DNA from 2 places in the Microbacterium sp. CFBP 13617 genome. Region 1 is predicted to be linked to the other one. Evidence: predicted binding sites of a transcription regulator. Region 1 holds the regulator's gene; the other holds the start of a gene.
What was found. The regulator HspR, encoded in region 1, represses chaperone genes until heat shock. The targets are predictions, from matches to a motif close to AAGTTGAGTCNNNNNGACTCAACTT.

Region 1 (3,276 bases):
CAAGGTCGTCGTCGCCGTGCCGGCCTAAGAGGAGGACAGATGGCGAGTCAGGACTGGTTCGACAAGGACTTCTACAAGGTCCTCGGCGTCGACAAGAGCGTCAGCGCGGCCGATCTGAAGAAGACCTACCGCAAGCTCGCGCGCCAGTACCACCCCGACTCGAACCCGGGTGACGCGAAGGCCGAGGCCAAGTTCAAAGAGATCAGCGAGGCCTACTCGGTGCTCAACGATCCGGAGCAGCGCGAGGAGTACGACCAGATCCGGGCCATGGGCTCGGGGGCGCGCTTCTCGGCACCGGGTACCGGCGGCGGCGGCGGTTTCGACGACGTCTTCAGCCGGTTCGGTCAACCGCGCAGTGGCGGCGCCGGGGCTCCTCCGGGGGGCTTCGACGACTTCTTCTCGATGTTCGACCAGCAGGGCGGCGCCGGTTTCGGTTCCGGCCGGTTCGGTCAGACCTCGGGCGGATACCGCGGTTACGGCGGACCGCAGCGCGGATCCGACGTCACGGCGCGCACGACGATCGACTTCATCACGGCGGCCAAGGGCGAGACGATCACCCTGCAGGGCGAAGACAACGTGCCGTTCAAGGTGAAGATCCCGGCCGGGGTGTCGGACGGGCAGAAGATCCGCCTGCGCGGCCGCGGACGCAAGTCGCCCGACGGCGGCGAGAGCGGCGACATCGTCGTGACCGTCGCGGTGCGTCCGCACCCGGTGTTCACGCGCGACGGCCTCCACCTGCGGGTCACGGTGCCGGTCACCTTCACCGAGGCGGCTCTGGGCGCCACGATCGAGGTCCCGACACTCGGGGGGGAGCCGGTGCGACTGCGCGTCGCCCCCGGTACCCCGTCGGGACGGGTGCTGCGCGTCAAGGGGCGCGGTATCGAGTCGACCAAGGGCGTCGGCGACCTGCTCGCCGAGGTTCAGGTCGCGGTTCCCACGCACCTCGACGATGCGGCCCGTGAAGCCCTCGAGCGTTTCCACGAGCTCGAACCGAAAGAGAACCCGCGCGCCGACCTGATGGCCAAGGCGCGCTGACGCATCCCACGCGCGTCGTCGCGGTTCTCGGCATTCGATACGTCAGGATGCCGAGAACCCGGCACCCGCAGCCGGCACGACGAAAGAGGTGAAGACGTGTCCGAGAGAGAGATCGACGAAGACGCCCCGATCTTCGCCATCGCCGCCGCCGCCGAGCTGTCGAACATGCACCCGCAGACGCTGCGGCAGTACGACCGGCTCGGCCTCGTCGTGCCCGCGCGCACCCAGGGCGGGTCGCGTCGCTACTCGAGCCGCCACGTGCAGCAGTTGCGCGAGGTCGCCCGCCTGTCGGGGGAGGGCATGAGCCTTCCCGCGATCGCGCGCCTCCTCGCCCTCGAGGAGCGCGTGCACGATCTCGCCCGCCGAGTGAACGACCTCGAGCGGCAGCTCACGATCGAGCGGCAGTCCCGCCCCGGTGCGCGCGTCTTCGCCGCCGGCGCGACCGGCTCGGTCGTGACGCTCCGCCACGGCTCGCGCGTGCGTCGCGCGACCGACATCGTGCTCTGGCGCCCGCGCGACATCCACGACGACTGACATCCCGTCGCTGCACCGAGGTCCTGAGCGCGTCGAAGGGTCTGTGCGCACGGTGCCCCGACGGCTCGGCCGGAGCGGCGCAGCGGCTCAGGCCGGATCGATCCGCAGCACCGTCGGCGTCTCTCCGACCGAGAGGTCGTCGACGACGCGGAGCGTGCGTGCGATGTCGTCGACCGCGCCGATGACGGTGCCGAACCGCTCGCGGTCGGCGCACACCGCCGTCACCGTGACGAAGTGCGAGCCCGTGTCCCACGTGTAGGTCGCGAAGGGGGGAGTCTTCGGATCGGCCGGCAGCGGCATCGCGAGCTTCTCGCCGACGCCGAGATGCGGATTGCGGAACGACTCGGTGTCGTCGTACTCCATCGGCATCATCGCGCGCGCGGTGCGCAGCTGCGCGGTGGCCTCTTGCAGCTGTGCCATCACGACGAGCAGTTCGGGCGCGCTCTTCCACACCCACACCAGAACGCGGCCACCGGCGCGACGCATGAGCAGCGGAGCGGCTTGACTCAGCATCCAGGCGAAGGCGCCGCCGCCGGGGCGGGGGGCGGTGCCGGTCGTGCGGGCGGCCTGCCCGAGCAGCATGCCGATGGCGGCCTTGCGGTGTCGTCGGCCGCGCAGGCCCAGCGAACCGGTCACGGGCACCCAGAGGTCGGCGGCGGCGTCGGCCTGCAGTCGAGACATGGCTCCACCCTACGAGCCGCGACCGAACGGGCGCTGAGTTGCAGAAAAGGTTCCCCGGTGTCGGAGGTTGGTGCCAGGCTGGTCTTCGCGGTCACGGCGGCCGCGTCAGACCTGCTCCGGAGGTCCCATGCTCGGCAAGATCCTCGTCCGCTACCTGTCCCGGTACCGCTGGCTCCTCGTGGCGCTGCTGGTGTTCCAGTTCGTCGCGGCGATGGCATCCCTCTACCTGCCGCGCCTGAACGCCGACATCATCGATCGCGGCGTCGCCCAGGGCGACACGGGGTTCATCTGGTCGCAGGGCATGATCATGCTCGGCATCTCGCTCGGGCAGATCGTCGCCTCGGTCGTCGCGACCTACTTCGCCGCGCGCGCCGCCATGGCCGCGGGCCGCGACATCCGGCTCGATCTGTTCGAGAAGGTCAGCGGTTTCTCCGAGCGCGAACTGTCGCAGTTCGGCGCCGGTTCCCTCATCACGCGCAACACGAACGACGTGCAGCAGGTGCAGATGCTCGCGATGATGGGTGCCACCATGCTCGTCAGCGCCCCGCTGCTCGCCCTCGGCGGCATCTTCATGGCGTTGCAGCAAGACGTCGGTCTCAGTTGGCTGCTCGGCGTCGCCGTTCCGATCCTGCTGGTCGCGGTCGCCCTCATCATCGCCCGCATGGTGCCGCTGTTCCGCAGCTACCAGTCCAAGCTCGACGCCGTGAACCGGGTGATGCGCGAACAGCTGACCGGGGTGCGCGTGGTGCGCGCCTTCGTGCGCGAGCGCATCGAAGAAGAGCGCTTCCGCGAGGCGAACACCGACATCATGGACGTCGGCCGCAAGGTGGGCTCGCTCTTCGTGCTGCTGTTCCCGCTGGCGATGCTGGTGCTCAACGTCACCGTCGTCGGTGTCATCTGGTTCGGCGGCATCCAGGTCGACGCCGGCGGCGTGCAGATCGGTACCCTCTTCGCCTTCATGCAGTACGTGGCGCAGATCCTCATGGGCGTGCTCATGGCGAGCTTCATGACGGTGATGATCCCGCG
Region 2 (3,276 bases), on a different contig from region 1:
GGAGGCGTCCGGCCACCGACAGCCCGGCGTTGCCCCCGCCGATGATCACGATGCGGGGGGTGTCGGCGCGAGCGACGGTGCGGCTCGAGTCGTTCATGGGGGATCCTCTCGTCTCCCTCACCGTGTCGTCATCGGCAGCGGGATGCCACCCGGTTGACAGCGTCGGTCGGGCGGACGACCCGGGCGCTGGGGAACGACGAAGAGGGCTCGCCGTCGGCAGGAGCGCTTCTCCCGTGCCGCTGGAGCGGGAGCGCACCCGTTGAAGCGCGTGGTCCGTGCGCGGGTCGGGCCTGTCAAGGGGCGGGGCGCGGCCCCGTCGGCGTCGTTGGATGGAGACACCGCCGATCAGCGGTGACGCACCCCGGTGCGTTCGACGAAAGGATCCCCATGAGCGACGCCTCGATCGACCCGTCCCCCGCCGACTCGTCGACCCCCGCCGCCGACGTCGGCATCGCGGGTGTGCAGCCCCTGCGCGACGGCGACACCTCGATCGAGCCCGACCCCGCGCTCGACCCCGCCCAGGCGGAGTGGGACGCCACGACGGCCCTCGACGAGGGCGTCGACCCGCAGGACATCGCCCCCGCGACCGCGACGGGCGCCGACCCGGCCGAGATCGCGGCCGACGACACCGACATCCCGTTCGAGGACATCCACCCCGGGTCCACCGGCACCGACTCGCAGGGTCAGGACCCGGGCGTCGTCGAGCTCGGCGAAGAGGGCCAGGGAGACCTGGCGCCCGAAGACCTCTGAGCGACGCGCGAGAGAGGGGTCGGTCCGTTCGGGCCGACCCCTCTGTTCGCGGTGGATTACTGCTCGATGAGCTGCGGTTCGCTCTCGTGCGCCCGGATGACGCCGTCGTGGTCGTCGGTGGCCACCGCGATGCGGCGCGGCTTCGCCTTCTCGCTCACCGGGATCGTGACCGACAGCACACCGTTGCGGTAGGCGGCGCTGATGCCGTCGGTGTCGATGCCCTGGCCGAGGTTGAGCTGGCGGACGAAGGTGGCCGTCTCGCGCTCGCGGGTGATCCACTTGACGTCGTCGCCGGTGGCGAGGGTGCGTTCGGCGCGGATGGTCAGCAGCTGACCGTCGACGTCGATGTCGACCGAGCCCGGGTCGACCCCGGGAAGGTCGGCCGAGAGCACGTAGTGGTCGCCGTCGCGGTAGAGGTCCATCGGCATCCGGCGCGGTCCGCCCCCGCGACGGGCATCGAGAAAGGTCGACGCGAGGCGGTCGAGGTCGCGGAAGGGGTCGTAAGTGGCCATGGTCGGTTCTCCTTTTCGGTCGGTCCGGATATCGGCATCCGGAGTTCGATGAAGTTGAGCCTTGTGCGCTCAACGTGGCAGCAGATTAGCACTCTCGACAGGAGAGTGCCAAGACCGTCGAATGTCCAAGACGCGCCGTGCCGGGGTCGCTTTCTGCGGCGTGTCCTGGACACTCAACGGGTTGGGGCGCTGGGGCGCTGGGGCGCTGGGGCGCTGGCGCGGTGGCGCGGTGACGTGATGGCGCGGCGGCGGAGCGGGTCAACCGCCCGAGCGCGGCGCCGCGGTAGCGTCATCGGGTGATGGATGCCGCGGCGAAGCCGCCCCTCGTGCGGGCGCTGTGGGGCGCGACCCACCCGGGGCCGACCCTGGTCGTGACCGTTCTGTCGCTGGCCCTCGGCCTCGCCGCGGGGGTCGAGCCCGCGCGGCTCGCGCTGCTGGTGGTCGCCGTGTTCGCGGGACAGGTGTCGGTGGGGCTGTCGAACGACGCGATCGACGGCGCGCGCGACGCCGCCGTCGGCCGCCGCGACAAGCCCATCGCGGGGGGCGCGATCACCCCGGAGCACGCGCTCGGGGTGGCCGTGGCGTCCGCGATCCTCGCCGTGCTCCTGTCGGTGCCGCTCGGCCCCGGGCTCGTCGCCGCGCACGCGGTGGCCCTGGCCTCGGCGTGGGCGTACAACGCCGGCCTGAAGTCGACGCCGTTGTCGATCGTGCCGTTCGTGCTGAGTTTCGGACTCTTCCCGTCGTTCGCGACGCTGTCCCTCGCGTCTCCCGCGCTGGCTGCCCCGTGGGCGACGCTCGCGGGAGCCGCCCTCGGCGCGGCCGTGCATCTGACCAACGTCGTTCGAGACCTCGACGACGATCGGCGCACGGGCGTGCGGGGCCTTCCGCACCGCCTCGGTGCGCGGGTCTCGGTGGTGCTCGCGGCGGTCGGCGTCGTCGCCGGAGCGGTGGCGGTGCTGATCGGCACGGATGCCACGGTGCTCGGCGCGATCTTCTTCACCGCCGTCGTCGCGGTGGCGGCCACGGCCGTGGTGCTCGTGCTCGTGCGCGCGCCCGGACGCGCGGTGTTCCAGCTCACGATGCTGGCGGCGCTGCTGCTCGCCGCTCAACTCGTCGTGACCTGACTCCTCCCGCCCGGGCGGCTCGTCAGTCGCGGGCGGCGCGATCCAGTCGCATGGCGTACGCGCGCGTGAACAGCGCGCCCCCCGCCCCCCGCAGCATGGTGCGCAGCGCCCCGGTGCGCAGGGGGTGGGCGAGCGGGCCCGTGGCCCGCCCGAGCAGCGTGTTGAGCCAGGCCAGGCGCGCCGCGTGCCGCGCCGAGGCCAGACGGTCGGTCTCCCATCGTCCGAGGCCGACGGCCTCGCCCGTCCGCACCCACCCGGGCAGCAGCGGGGCCAGCGTGAGGGCGTCGAGCAGCCCGAGGTTCATCCCCTGACCGCCGATGGGGCTCACCTCGTGGGCGGCGTCGCCGACCACCACGACGCGGCCGCGCCGCAGCGCCGGAGCGACGGCGCGCCGCACGCGGAACGTCGTCGCCTCGGCGATGTCGACCTCGAGCCCCGCGCGCTCGGCGACGGCCCTCTCGAGGGTGCCGACGGCATCCGTCACCTCGTCGGTGCCCGCCCACGCCACCAGTCGGCGGCGTCCGCCGGGTAGCGGGAACGATTCCAGTACGCCCTGGCGTTCCAGGTGCACCCGGGCGACGGGGCCGCCGGGAGCGACGACGTCGGCCATGACGTAGCGGTCGGGGTAGTGGTGCGTCCGAACGGCGCCGGGGCGGTACACGAGGTCGCGGCCCGCCCATCCCGAGGCCACGACGACGACGCGGGCGTGGATCTCCTCGTCGCCGCGCGGACCGGTGGCGCGCACGCGTACGCCTTGACCGTCGTCGTGCACGGCGGTGATCGCGACCCCCCGACGCACGCGCGGCGCCAGGCCGGTCAGCACCTCCATCGTGTCGGCCTGGGGGAGTGCGGCGACGTACGGATGACGCGCACGCAGCCGGTCGAAGCGG

Region 2: a site for HspR is predicted at 1,314-1,338, ahead of IFU40_RS12840 (Hsp20/alpha crystallin family protein). Genes of this name have one in related genera too.

What each region holds. Positions count from the first base shown of each region.
Region 1 is NZ_JACYNW010000001.1:665,332-668,607, forward strand. It holds gene IFU40_RS02960 (nucleotide exchange factor GrpE) at 1-28, shown strand, start outside; gene IFU40_RS02965 (DnaJ C-terminal domain-containing protein) at 40-1,035, shown strand; gene IFU40_RS02970 (heat shock protein transcriptional repressor HspR) at 1,132-1,569, shown strand; gene IFU40_RS02975 (hypothetical protein) at 1,657-2,250, opposite strand; gene IFU40_RS02980 (ABC transporter ATP-binding protein) at 2,378-3,276, shown strand, end outside.
Region 2 is NZ_JACYNW010000004.1:188,222-191,497, forward strand. It holds gene IFU40_RS12830 (NAD(P)/FAD-dependent oxidoreductase) at 1-97, opposite strand, end outside; gene IFU40_RS12835 (sugar ABC transporter ATPase) at 388-750, shown strand; gene IFU40_RS12840 (Hsp20/alpha crystallin family protein) at 807-1,262, opposite strand; gene IFU40_RS12845 (UbiA family prenyltransferase) at 1,562-2,386, shown strand; gene IFU40_RS12850 (FAD-dependent monooxygenase) at 2,409-3,276, opposite strand, start outside.